4 regions of the Streptomyces luomodiensis genome follow, and region 3 is predicted to be linked to each of the others. Evidence: riboswitches for the same ligand, from Rfam matches in the RefSeq annotation. Region 3 holds a riboswitch; each other region holds the start of a gene.

The links. A riboswitch is a leader RNA that binds a small molecule or an ion and turns the genes downstream of it on or off. The one in region 3 is predicted to bind cobalamin.
Region 1: linked by a shared signal. The riboswitch ahead of PS467_RS11125 (cobalamin biosynthesis protein) and the one ahead of nicT (Nickel transporter NicT) in region 3 are both predicted to bind cobalamin.
Region 2: linked by a shared signal. The riboswitch ahead of PS467_RS02730 ((2Fe-2S) ferredoxin domain-containing protein) and the one ahead of nicT (Nickel transporter NicT) in region 3 are both predicted to bind cobalamin.
Region 4: linked by a shared signal. The riboswitch ahead of PS467_RS27190 (ribonucleoside-diphosphate reductase subunit alpha) and the one ahead of nicT (Nickel transporter NicT) in region 3 are both predicted to bind cobalamin.

The regions. Positions count from the first base shown of each region.
Region 1 covers NZ_CP117522.1:2,593,623-2,596,922, reverse strand. The annotation lists gene PS467_RS11130 (cobyric acid synthase) at 1-266, opposite strand, end outside; gene PS467_RS11125 (cobalamin biosynthesis protein) at 263-1,246, opposite strand; cobalamin riboswitch at 1,448-1,599, opposite strand; gene PS467_RS11120 (hypothetical protein) at 1,790-2,038, opposite strand; gene PS467_RS11115 (inorganic phosphate transporter) at 2,052-3,300, opposite strand, start outside.
Region 2 covers NZ_CP117522.1:622,995-626,294, forward strand. The annotation lists partial or broken gene PS467_RS02715 (sarcosine oxidase subunit delta family protein) at 1-711, shown strand, start outside; gene PS467_RS02720 (sarcosine oxidase subunit gamma) at 701-1,294, shown strand; partial or broken gene PS467_RS02725 (FAD-binding protein) at 1,305-1,458, opposite strand; gene PS467_RS02730 ((2Fe-2S) ferredoxin domain-containing protein) at 1,655-2,044, opposite strand; cobalamin riboswitch at 2,088-2,263, opposite strand; gene PS467_RS02735 (potassium channel family protein) at 2,325-3,300, opposite strand, start outside.
Region 3 covers NZ_CP117522.1:8,965,553-8,968,852, forward strand. The annotation lists gene PS467_RS37730 (PepSY-associated TM helix domain-containing protein) at 1-1,144, shown strand, start outside; cobalamin riboswitch at 1,219-1,420, shown strand; gene nicT (Nickel transporter NicT) at 1,419-2,537, shown strand; gene PS467_RS37740 (hypothetical protein) at 2,583-3,089, opposite strand; gene PS467_RS37745 (hypothetical protein) at 3,227-3,300, opposite strand, start outside.
Region 4 covers NZ_CP117522.1:6,442,875-6,446,174, forward strand. The annotation lists gene PS467_RS27190 (ribonucleoside-diphosphate reductase subunit alpha) at 1-1,206, opposite strand, end outside; cobalamin riboswitch at 1,339-1,498, opposite strand; gene PS467_RS27195 (FGGY family carbohydrate kinase) at 1,536-3,044, opposite strand; gene PS467_RS27200 (histidine phosphatase family protein) at 3,194-3,300, shown strand, end outside.

The DNA.
Region 1 (3,300 bases), 6.4 Mb from region 3:
ATCAGCGCGCTCGGCTCGACGCGCGCGGCGGCCGCCTGCATGGCCTGCGCCCGCCCGATCTCCGCCCCCTCCCGGGTCACGAAGGAGTTCAGCGACATGTTCTGCGCCTTGAAGGGCGCCACGCTGACGCCCTTACGGGCGAGCCACCGGCAGATCCCGGCCGTCACGACACTCTTGCCCGCGTCGGAGGTCGTACCCGCGACCAGCAGCCCCCCGCCCCGTGCCCCGGGAGCGCCCGTGCCGCCCTTACCGCGTATCCCGCTCATCCACCGCCCCTTCCAGCGGCCCGCGGCCGCCCCGTCAACGCCCGGACGGCCGGCCGGGCCGCCACGGACACACCGAGCGCCAGGAGGCCGACGCGCCGCGACAGCCGTATCGCCCGCTCGATGTCGGCCGCCGCCACCGGCCGCCCGCCGGAGTTGAGCACCGGCCGGTGCTCGACCCGGCCGCCGTAGGCGAGGGTGCCGCCCAGCCGTACGCCGAGCGCCCCCGCGAAGGATGCCTCCACCGGTCCCGCGTTGGGGCTCGGATGGCGCCGGCCGTCGCGCCGCCAGGCGCGCCACGCGCCGCGCGGATCGGGGCCCGCGAGGGTCGTCATGGCCGCCGTAAGCCGCGCACCGGGCCAGCCGGCCACATCGTCCACACGGGCCGCCGCCCAGCCGAACCGCCGGTAGCGCGGCGACTTGTGACCCACCATGGCGTCCAGGGTGTTGACGGCGCGGAAGCCGATGAGCCCCGGCACCCCGCCCACGGCCCCCCACACCAGCGCGCCCACGACGGCGTCGGACGTGTTCTCGGCGACCGATTCGACGACCGCGCGGGCGATCTGCGGCCCGTCCAGCGCCTGCGGATCGCGGCCGCACAGATGCGGCAGCCGCTCCCGGGCGCCCTCGAGGTCGCCCGCGGCCAGCGCCCCGCCGACGGCCCGTGCCTCACGGCCCAGCGTCGTACCGCCCAGCACGGCCCAGGTGGCGGCAGCGGTCAGCGCCGCCTGCGCGCCGCGGCGGCCGCCCAGGGCCCGTACGGCGCGGGTCAGCAGCGCGGCACCGGCGGCCGCGCCGCCCGCGCACAACGCGGTGTGCAGGGCCCCGTAACCGCGGTGGTCACGCCACAGCCGGCGCTCGGCGGCCGCGGCGGCGCGCCCGAAAGCGGCCACCGGGTGGCCGCGGCGCGGATCGCCCACGGCAAGATCAGCGAGGAAGCCGAGGGCCGCGCCGCACGCGAAGGAGGCGTGGTCGGCAGCCATCCGTCAGGCCGCCGTCATGCCCCGGCGCGGGGACACGCCGACCGAGCCGACCGAGCAGCCGGTGCGGCTGGTAAGGACAAGACGGGTGGGCAAGACAGGGCAGCCGGAGTGGACCGAGGGGGCTGGCGGCGTGGCGGTGCCGGGCATGGCGGTTTGTCCTCACTCAGGGTCCTCGCCCTGGTTCGACGTGACCGGCGGTGAGAGTCTCCTGGCTCCCGGATCCGCGGCCCTCCCGGTCTTCCAGCCCGTGCACGGAACGAACCGTACGGATGAGCCGTGACCCCATGCAGGCGATGGGAGGGCGCTCCCCGGTGACAGTGGCGGGACCGCGCCGGATTCTCACCGGCTTCCTCTCCTGCCGCCGTTTGGCTCGGGAAGTCCACCATGGGCCGCGAATGGCCGTCAACTCGCATATGACCCAGGACGCCCGAGTGTGCCGAGGCCCACAGCGACCGCCGCACACGGAACGGCCGCCGGAGGGACGGCGCTGGTCAGCGCCACCGTCCGGCGGCCGGTGGGTCGATGAGGACGCGGGTGGGGTCCTCAGCCGACGATCAGATAGATGCCGTACGCCACGACCGCGGCGCACACCGCGAAACAGGCGTACGCGCCGGTGCGCGCGAGCGCGGAGGCGTCGGCCGCACCACCCGGCACGGCGGCCGTGTCGCCCTGCTCCGGCCGCGTCTTGCGGGACGTCCCGACGATACCCAGGGTGAAGACGCCCACCATGCCGACCGTCACCACGAGGCTGACGCCGAAGACCTGGCCGAGTGCCGCCCAGTCGATGTCCATGTTTGCCGGCTCCTTACGGGGTGGTGCTGCTCGCCGCGGCGGCGGGCGTGGGGATGTTCTCGGACGTGGTCTCCGGGGCGCCGGTCCCGGAGGCGGTTCCCCCGGTCTTCCCGGAGACCTCGGGGACCTCGGAGCTTGCCGAAACGGAAGCGGAATCCGCCGGGCCGGCAGGCGCCACCGGACCCGCGGGCGGCGGGGCCACGGACCGCAGGGCGGCCGTGACGGCGCCGACCGGCTCCTGGCTGCCGACCTCGTTGACGTTGGTGTGGTCCACGGGCTTGCGGCGCGAGAGCGCCCAGATCGCCCCGCAGGCCAGGACGGCGAGCACGGCGACCGCCGTGATCCCCGCGTTCCCCTGGTCGGCCAGCAGCGCGGCGCCACCCGCCACCAGACCGGCGGCCGGCAGGGTCAGCACCCAGGCGATCACCATGCGGCCCGCGGTCGACCAGCGCACCACGGCGCCCTTACGGCCGACACCCGCGCCCATGACGGCGCCGGAGCAGACCTGGGTGGTGGACAGCGCGAAGCCGAGGTGGGAGGAGGCGAGGATGACGGTCGCGGCGCCGGTCTGGGCGGCGAAGCCCTGCGGCGGCTGGATGTCGGTGATGCCCTTACCCATGGTGCGGATGATGCGCCAGCCGCCCAGGTAGGTGCCGAGCGCGATGGCCAGGCCCGCCGAGACGATGACCCACAGCGGCGGGTCGGAGTCGGGCGCCACCACGCCTCCGGTGACCAGCGCCAGGGTGATCACGCCCATCGTCTTCTGGGCGTCGTTGGTGCCGTGGGCCAGGGAGACCAGGGCGGCCGAGGCGATCTGCCCGGCGCGGTAGCCCTTCGCGGTGTCCTCCGGGGCGCGGTCGCGGCCGAGCCGGTAGGTGAGCCGGGTGGCGGCCACCGTGGCGATGCCGGCCACGACCGGCGCGGCGACGGCGGGGATCAGGACCTTCATGACGATCGCGTCGCCGTTGACCCCGTCCAGGCCGGCGGAGACCACGGTGGCGCCGATGAGGCCGCCGAACAGGGCGTGCGAGGAGCTGGAGGGGAGTCCGGCGAGCCAGGTCACCAGATTCCACAGGATCGCGCCGACCAGTCCAGCGAAGATCACTTCGGGTCGGATACCGGAATCCTCATCGATGATCCCGCCGGAGATGGTCTTGGCCACCTCCACGGACAGGAACGCGCCGACGAGGTTGAGGACGGCCGACATCGCCACTGCCACCCTGGGACCGAGTGCTCCCGTGGAGATGGTGGTGGCCATGGCG
Region 2 (3,300 bases), 8.3 Mb from region 3:
ATCCCGCTGGTGGGCCCCCGCTCCCGCGACGTCCTGGCCCTGGTGGCGCCCGGCCTGGACGTCGGCAAGGCCGCGTTCCCGTTCATGTCATGGCGCGACGCCACCGTCGCCGGTGTCCCGGCGCGGGTGTGCCGCATCAGCTTCTCCGGTGAACTCGCCTACGAGATCAACGTCCCCGCCTGGGACGGCCTCACGGTGTGGCAGGCCCTCCTCACGGCCGGCGGCCCGTTCGGCATCACCCCGTACGGCACCGAGACCATGCACGTGCTGCGCGCCGAGAAGGCGTACCCGATCATCGGGCAGGACACCGACGGCACCATCACCCCGCAGGACCTGGGCATGTCGTGGGTCGTGTCCAAGAAGAAGCCGGACTTCATCGGCAAGCGGTCCTTCACCCGTGCGGAGAACCAGCGCGAGGACCGCAAGCAGCTGGTGGGCCTGCTGCCGGCCGACGAACGGGTCCTGCTGCCCGAAGGCGCCCAGATCATCGCCACCAGCAGCGTTCCCCAGCCGCCGGTGCCCATGCTGGGCCATGTCACCTCCAGCTACCGCAGCGACGCCCTCCGGCGCACGTTCGCCCTGGCCCTGGTGCGCTCGGGAACCCGGCGCATCGGCGAAACCCTCTACGTCCCGCTGGATGGCCGGACCGTCCCGGTGACCGTGACCGACCCCGTGCTCTTCGACAAGGAGGGAACTCGCCGTGACGGTTGAGACGTCCACGCGTGTCAGTCCCCTGTCCGCGTGGCAGGACCGCCTGGCGCGGCTGCCGGCCGGGCTGCGGGTGCGGGAACTGCCCTTCCTGACCCAGCTCACCCTGCGGGTGGAGCCGGGCGGTGCCGCGGCGAAGGCCGTCGAGGCCGCCCTGGACACCGCCCTGCCGGGCCCGGTGCGCGCCGAGTCGTCGGGCGACGTCACGGTGGTGTGGCTGGGCCCGGACGAATGGCTGCTGGTGGCCCCCGACGGCCGGCGGCACGAGCTGCTCACCCGGCTGCGTACGGCCATCGGGGAGGAGTTCGCCACCGTCACCGACGTCTCGGCGCAGCGCACCACGCTGGCCCTGTCCGGGCCTCTCGTCCGCACGGTGCTGGCCCACGGCTGTGCCATCGATCTGGATCCGCGGGTGACACCCGTCGGCGCCTGTCCGACCACACTGCTGGCGCGGGCCCCGGTCACCCTCGTGGTGCGCGCGGAGGGGGCGTCCGCCGTCTGGCTGCTGGTCCGCTCGTCCTTCGCCTCCTACCTGGCCACCTGGCTGCTCGACGCCTGCACGGAATACCGGGGAGGCGCTGGGTGAGCGGCCCGGTTCAGGTCGCGGTCGCGGCCGCCGCGGCCCGGCCGGCGGCGCGGCCCGAGAACAGGCAGCCGCACGAGGAAGGTGCCCTCCAGGGAGCGGTAGCCGTGCACTCCGCCGCCGCCGAAGCCCGACACCTCGCCGGCCGCGTACAGGCCGGTGACCGGCGGCTGATCCCGGCGGGGGAGGCGGAATTGTCTGTGGGGTTCTCCATGGGCTGCCTTCCGGAAGGGGGGTTCGAAAGGGTGCGGGAGACACGAGGGGGTTGCCGCGGCGGCAACGTGTTACCGACGGTAGCCCAGAGGGTGCGGGGCCGCCAGAGTCCTGTCCCAGGAGCGATGCGGTGTCCCGGAGCGCGGCCGGTCAGCCCCCGCCGCCCGGTGACGTCCCGGGCGAGGCGCGCCGCTGCCGCGGGGTGAAGGTGTACAGGTCGAGGATGTCGGGCAGCGGTGCGACACCGGGGCCGCCCGCCCGGATCCAGGCCGCGATGTCCTCGGTCGCGTCCGGGTCGTTGACCAGGCCGAGCCACACCGGCCTGGCGCCGGCGGCGCGCCCGGCGGCCGACGGCTGCACCACGATCACATTGGCCTGATCGCACACGTCCAGGCACCCGGAGACGCGCACGGGCGCCTCCTGCCCCAGGCGCGCGGTCTGCGCGGTGTGGTCGATCCCGGTCACCTTGGGGCTGCCGCAGCAGCAGTCCCGGCACATGGTCACCCGGCACGGCACCGGGTCGCTCGGCCCGTTGGGCATGGCGCATCGCCCTCCTCCGGGGAAGTCCGCCCCGGTTGCGTCGAGGAGGCGACCGCGTGAGTCTCCTGGCTCTCGGGTCGATGCTCGTCCCGGCCTTCCCACCCGCGTGCGGGCAGTGGCCTGTTCGGGATCCGCTCGCCGATCACAGTGGCGGTACCGCGCCGGATTCACACCGGCTTCCTCGTTCCGCCGTCGCCCATGTCGCCCGGCATCATCCCATCCCGGGCTCCGCCATGCCACGGGACCCCCGCCGCGGCCCCGGGCGAGGGCGATGGGCAGGTCAGTTCCGGCGGACCGGTGCGCCCGCGAGCAGTTCGGCCAGGCCCTGGCGGGTGGCCGCCAGCACCACGCGGTCCTGTGGCCGCAGGACGTAACCGGGGTGCAGGTCCCACACCAGGGCGGGTTCCTGGGCGACGCCGTCGTGCGAGGGTGCCGCGGCGAGGTCGCGCTGCCGGTCCGCGGGTTCCGCCGCGTCCAGTGCGATCACCCGCCAGGCGCCCGGCGCGAACGCCTCGGCGACGGTACGGCCCTCCAGCCGCGGATGTCCGGCCACATGCAGGGCGGCGAAGAGCAGCACCCTGCGCTCGATCGGTATGGCACCGAGGACCTGACGCCCCATCATCGCCCCGGCGAAGGCGGGCGCCGCCAGGGAGGAGACGCTGCGGCTGCGGGTCAGGGCCTGCGGATGGGCCGCGCGCAGGGTGCGGTAGACGGCGGTGGCGAAGCCGTCGTCGTACAGGCGCAGCGCCACCCGCAGACGGGGTTTGACCGAGCGGGCGTACAGCGTCGCCTCCAGGTTGGTGGTGTCCACGCTGGTCAGGGCCAGCAGGGCATGGGCTCGCTGGATCTTGGCGGCCTCCAGGACGCCCTCCTGGGTGACATCGCCGACCACGGTCGGCACCCCCAGCTCGCGGGCCAGCGGGATGCCACGCGCACCGGGGTCCTCTTCCACGCACACCACGGGGATGTCCATCTCCCGGAGTCTGGCCAGCACACGGGTGCCGATTTTGCCGAGTCCGAGCAGGACGACATGGCCGGAGAGGCCGCGTGGCGGGCGGCGCAGCGTGGAGGCGGTGCGGAAGGTGCCCAGCGCCTCGAGCGCGGCGGCCACCAGGACGGGCAGCAGGAGCAGTCCGGCCAGCCCGGACAGCAATTGGACGATCTTGCGTGCGGTCGGCTCGTCGAGCGCCGGATCGTCGATGGCCAGCACGTCCAGCACCGTCAGGTAGGCCGCGCGGAGCAGACCGACCCCGGTG
Region 3 (3,300 bases):
CGCGACGACCCGGGTGCTGCTCTCCGGCGTCAAGGGCGTCGACCCCGAGCACAAGCTGGCCGTCTTCGTGAACCCGTACACCGGTGAGGTGCGCGGCGCGCTGGAGCAGTACGGCACCAGCGGTGCGCTGCCGCTGCGCACATGGATCGACGACCTGCACCGCAATCTGCACCTCGGCGACACCGGCCGGCTCTACAGCGAACTCGCCGCCAGCTGGCTGTGGGTGATCACCGGTGGCGGGCTGGTGCTGTGGCTCGCCCGCCGCCGCACGGGCCCGGTGAAGCGGAAGCTGCGCGCGACCGCGTTCCCGGACCGCTCCGCCGCGGGGCGCAGAAGGGCGATGTCCTTTCACGGCTCGGTCGGCGTCTGGGCGGCGCTGGGGCTGTTCTTCCTGTCCGCGACCGGTCTGACGTGGTCCACCTACGCGGGCGCGAACGTCACCGACCTGCGCGCCGCCCTCGGCCAGGCCACGCCGGCCGTCAGCTCCGCCGTCGGCGGCGAACACGCCGGACACGGCTCCATGGACGGCATGGACGGCATGGAGGGCATGGACATGGGCGGGTCGGGGGGACACGGCGGCTCGTCCGCCGATGTCGGCTTCGACGCCGTCCTCGAGGCCGCCCGCGCCGAGGGCCTGGACAACCCGGTGGAGATCGTCCCGCCCGCCGGGCCCGGCACCGCGTACACCGTCAGCCAGATCCAGCGCAGCTGGCCGGAGAAGCAGGACGCGGCGGCCGTCGATCCGACGACCGGTCAGGTCACCGATGTGGTGCGGTTCGAGGACTATCCGCTGCTGGCCAAGCTCTCCCGCTGGGGCATCGACGCCCATATGGGGAGCCTGTTCGGGCTGCCCAACCAGATCGCCCTGGCCGCCCTCGCGCTCGCCCTGGTCTTCCTGATCGTATGGGGCTACCGGATGTGGTGGCAGCGCGGCCGGGCCGGTGCCTTCGGCCGCCCCATCGCGCGTGGCGCCTGGCGTCAGGTGCCGTCGTACGTCCTGGCCTCGCTGGTCGTCGCGATCGGGGTGCTCGGCTACTACCTGCCGCTGCTCGGCATTCCGCTGGCCGCCTTCCTGGTCATCGACATCGCGCTCGGCCGCCTGGCCGACCGGCGTGGGAAACGGGCCGGCGCGGCCGGCGCCTGAGTCGGCCACGGGCGGCCGTCCGCGGCCGGCCGGATCGGGCCCCCTCCCGGCTTGCCGCTTTTGCCCGGCCGGCCCTACAGTTGGCGGGCCGTGGTGTACGGGAAGACCGGTGCGAAACCGGAGCGGCCCTCGCCACTGTGATCGGGGAGTTCCCGTCCCGTTCCGCGGTCGGTCGGACCGTGCCGCGGAGCCACTGGTCGCCCATGGCGGCCGGGAAGGCAGGGGCGGGCGCGGCGACCCGTCAGCCAGGAGACCGGCCACGGCATCTCACGAGATGATCCACGAGGTGCTGGAGCGTGATCGCATGACCCTGCCCACCACATCGCGATGGCGGCGCGAGGACACCGTCCGGACCGCCGGGCTGCTGGCGGTGATACTCATCCTGCACGCCGTCGCCTTCGGCCTGCTCTTCCTGGTCGTGGCGCCCCATCACTACGAGGTCGGCGCCAAGACGTTCGGCGTCGGCCTGGGCATCACCGCGTACACCCTGGGCATGCGGCACGCCTTCGACGCCGACCACATCGCCGCCATCGACAACACCACCCGCAAGCTGATGGCGGACGGCAAGCGGCCGGTGTCCGTCGGCTTCTGGTTCGCGCTCGGCCACTCCGGTGTGGTGGTCGCCCTGGCCGCGCTGGTGGCCGGCGGGGCCCAGCTGGCCGGCACCCTGGTCAACGAGGACTCCGGGACCCACCAGGTGCTCGGCGCCGTCGGCACGACGGTCTCCGGCGCCTTCCTCTACCTCATCGCCGCGCTCAACCTGGTGGCCCTGCTGGGCATCCTGCGCGTCTTCAAGGCCATGCGCGCCGGACAGTACGACGAGACGGAACTGGAAGCACAACTGGACGCGCGTGGCTTCATGAACCGCGTCCTGGGCCGCTTCACCAAGTCCATCACCCGGCCGGGGCAGATGTTCCCGCTCGGCTTCCTCTTCGGGCTCGGCTTCGACACCGCCACCGAGGTGGCCCTGATGGTGATGGCCGGAAGCGGCGCGGCCGCCGGGCTGCCCTGGTACGCCATCCTGTGCCTGCCGCTGCTCTTCGCCGCCGGGATGAGCCTGTTCGACACCCTCGACGGCACCTTCATGAACGTCGCCTACCAGTGGGCGTTCGCCAACCCGGTCCGCAAGGTCTTCTACAACCTCGCCATCACGGGTCTGTCCATCGCGGTCGCCTTCCTCATCGGCACCATCGAGCTGATCAGCGTCCTGCACGACAAGCTCGAACTGCGGGACGCCGTCACCGGCTGGATCTCGGCGCTGAACCTGGACAACGTGGGCTTCATCATCGTCGGTCTGTTCGTGGTGGTGTGGGCCGCGGCGCTGGCCTACTGGCGGCTGGCCAAGGTCGAACAGCGCTGGGCCGTCCGTACCGCGCGCGCCGACGGCGGCTGACCCCAGCTCCTTCCATGGGCCCGGCGCCCGGCACATGTCCCGGCGTCACGGAATCTCGTGCACCGCGTCGGGCTCCCACGCGTACACGGCGGTGACGGCCTTGACGAACGCGCGGTGGCGTTCCTCGATCTCCTGAGCCATCCAGGACTCGACGGGCTCCCCTTCCCCCAGGACACGATGCACCTGGACGCAGGTCAGCGACAACTCGTCGGCCGCGGTTCGGACGGTCGCGGGACCCACCACATCGACCCGCAGCCGAGCCGAGCGGAACCGTTGCCGCGCCGCCTCTGCCACCTCCGCCGTCGTCGTCGGCTGGATGAGGGCGTCCGTGTACGCGTCGGTGGCGCTCAGGATCACCTGATAGGCGTCATGCCGGGCCTGGAGGAGCCATCGCTTGGACTCCACCCGCGCCTGGTCCTCCACCTGCTGGCGTGCGGCCTGAACGGTCTTCTCGCCGCCGATCCGCGCCGCCCGTGCCGAGAAACCGCCGCCGATGAGGGCACCCAGCAGGGCCACCAACCCGGCGAACAAGGCCGCGAGTCCTTGATCCATGAGGTCTCCTTCCGCCCCTGCTCACGGAATTACCGCCGTGGGGAGACGAGCGCAAGAGCCGCACGGTTCGACCCGACCCGACAACGGCCGGCGCACCATCCGGGAAGGACGATGCGCTGGCCGGCTGCCGAGTGGGGTCACCGGGCTTCGGCCGCGGCGGTCCGCCCGGCCGCGCGGCCGAACACGGCGGCGCGCATGGGGGCGGCGTCCC
Region 4 (3,300 bases), 2.5 Mb from region 3:
GCGGGCCGGGACCCGCTTGACCGCCTTCCCCTCGGCCTCGGCCTTCCGGTACGCGGCGTCGAACTCCTCGCCCCACAGGTCCACCAGCTCGGGGGCGTCGGACGGGGAGAACAGCGACCAGTCGGCGTCCGCCTCGACCCGGCGCATGAACTCGTCCGGGATCCAGTGGGCGATGTTGAGGTTGTGGGTGCGGCGGGCGTCCTCGCCCGTGTTGTCCCGCAGCTCCAGGAACTCCTCGAGGTCCGCGTGCCAGCTCTCCAGGTAGACGCAGGCCGCGCCCTTGCGCCGGCCGCCCTGGTTGACGGCGGCCACCGAGGCGTCGAGCGTGCGCAGGAACGGCACGATGCCGCCGGAGTGCCCGTTGGTGCCCCGGATCAGCGAACCGCGGGCCCGGATGCGGGAGTAGGACAGGCCGATGCCGCCCGCGTGCTTCGACAGCCGCGCCACCTGGTGGTAGCGGTGGTAGATGGAGTCCAGCTCGTCCAGCGGGGAGTCCAGCAGATAGCAGGACGACATCTGGGGATGCCGGGTGCCGGAGTTGAACAGCGTGGGGGAGCTGGGCAGGTACGACAGCGTGCTGGTGAGCCGGTACAGCTCGGCCACGTCGTCCAGGGCCCGCTCCGAGAGGTCCTCGGCGAGCCCGCAGGCCACGCGCAGCAGGAAGTGCTGCGGGGTCTCGATCACCTGGCGGGTGAGCGGGTGGCGCAGCAGGTAGCGGCTGTAGAGGGTGCGCAGTCCGAAGTAGCCGAAGCGGTCGTCGGCCCCGTCGGCCAGGGCCCGCTCCACCAGCGCGTCCAGCCGCCCGGCGTGGGTGGCGGCGAACTCCGCGGTGGAGTCGGCGATCAGGCCCTCGCGGTGGCCCACCGCCACGGAGCCGGAGAAGGAGACCGCGCCCTGCCCGGCCGCCTCCTGGGTGATGGTGACCGCCAGCAGCCGCGCGGCCAGCCGCGAGTACTCCGGTTCCTCGGCGATCAGCCCGGCCGCCGCCTCGGTCGCGAGGGTGCGCAACTCCGCCTCGTCCGAGCCGGGATGGCGGCCGCGCAGGGCGGCGGCCGCGACCTTTCCGGGGTCGGTGGCGGGCAGGTCGGCGGTGAGGCCGGTGAGGGTCCGCAGCAGGGCGGTCCCGGGCGCGTCGCCCGCTGCCCGGGGAACCGCTGCCTGAGAATCCGCCTGTTCTGAAACCGGATCGGCGGGCGCGATGGTCACTGAAGTGCTCTCCCTCGCTCGGCTGGGGCCGCGAGGGGGGCGATGGGCGCGCGGGCATGCCGGTGCCGCACTCCTCGTACGCCGGGCACACCACGCAGCGTCCATCGGCCCAACCCACGAGGCCGGGGGACGTGTTCTGAACGGCCGTCGGCAGGTGCTCGGACTCATGGGTACGCCGCATAAGCGCACACATACACCGTTGCGGGACAGTTCCGGATTCGCACCGGATTCCCCTGCGGCGACAGCGAGCATGAGCATACATCTTGTGTCGGCCGGCGCACGTGCCCCCACATGTTGTGTCGGGAGGTGCGGAGTTTCGTGCGAATGTGCTAGTGCGTTCCGTAGGCGGCCCATGACCTGGGGCCCGTCGCGCGCCATCCGCCGAGCGCCTCGTCGAGCCGGGCGCGGTAGCCGGCGTAGCCGTCCTCGAAGAGCTCGCGGAGGTCCGCGCGGGGTTCGACGGTGCGCGCGTCGGCCTGCCAGCGCTCCGCGTCGACCGGGTCGCCGAGGGCCCGCCAGGCGACCGCCACCGCGCCCCGCGCACCCACCTCGGGCTCGTTCGGGATGCGCACCGGGCGGCCGATGACATCGGCGAACAGCCGGGCCCACGCCGTGGACCGGGTGCCGCCGCCGCACAGCGCCAGGCTCGCGGAGAGCCCGGCGGCCTCCAGGCAGTGGCGTGCGGCGTAGGCGACGGCTTCGCAGACCGCGCGGACCGCGTCGGCGCGGGTGGCGCCCAGCGTGAGCCCGTCCAGCCGCCCCCGCGCGGCGGGTTCCACGAACGGCGCGCGCTCCCCGGCGCCGGACAGGAAGGGCAGGGCGGTCACGCCGTTGGCGCCGGGCGGTGCGGCCTCGAGTATCGCGTCCAGCTCGGCCGTGGTCGCGCCGGTGAACTCCAGCACCCACTCCAGGGCCGCGGTGCCGACCATCGCGGGCATGGCGCGCAGCCAGCGGTCCGGATCGGGGGTGCACAGCCACATCCCCGCCGGATCGCCGGCCGGGTCGATCCGCGCGCTGTCGGTGAGCACCTGGCTGGCCAGGGTGGTGCCGACGATCAGCAACCCGTCGCCCACCTCGCACACCCCGCTGCCGATGGCGCAGGCCGGGAGGTCGTACGGGCCCGCCGTGACCGGCAGCCCGGCCGGCAGTCCCAGCAGCCGCGCGCCCGCCCCGTCCAGCCGCGCGACCGCGCCCGGGGCGGCGGGCGGCGGCAACAGCCGGGCGTACGCGGCGATTCCGCACACGTCCAGGGCCTGGGTCACGTACTGACGGGTGGTCACGTCCAGGAACGGCAGTGAGGCGTCGGAGGCGTCCACGCCGATGACGCCGGTCAGCCGCTGGGCGACCGCGTCCACGCAGTAGCCCGCGACCTCGGCCCGCGCCAGGGCCTCCGGCTCGTGCTCGGCCAGCCAGGCCAGCAGCGGGGCGTGGCAGCCGGGGAACACCCCCGAGCCGGTGAGGGCGTACAGCGCCCGCAGGGTGCCGTCCTCGCCCCAGCGGGCCACGGTGTCGCCCGCCCTGCCGTCCATCCAGGAGATCGGCGGACGCACCGCCCGGCCCGCCGCGTCCCGCAGCCACATGCCGTCCCCCTGGCCGGTGAGCGCGAGTGCGGCCGGGGGGCCGGGGAGGGCGGCGGCGACCTCCCGGCACACCTCGCCGACCGTGCGCAGCACGTCCTCCAGGTCCTGCTCCACCCGGCCGCCGGGCAGCCGCTCCAGCCGGCTGGGGCGGCTCGCGGAGGCCACCGCCCGGCCGTCCCGGCCGAAGGCCACGGCCTTGGTGACGGAGGTGCCGACGTCGACTCCGATGATCACGTCGTGGGCGGCGAGGACGCGCATGGGTGGCCTTCCTTCCGGCGTGCTTCGGGGTGTGCTTCCGGGCTCTCGGGTGTGCTTCGGGGCGTGCTTCGGCGTTTCATAACATGGGCGATGCTAGATTTAACATCTACAACTTGATCAGACAATGCCCGACACAGGGGAGGCCCCGGATGAGCGCCCGACTGCTGCTCGTACGTCACGGCGAGACCGTGTGGCACGCGGAGAACCGCTACGCCGGCACCTCCGACATCGACCTGACCGAACGGGGGCATCGCCA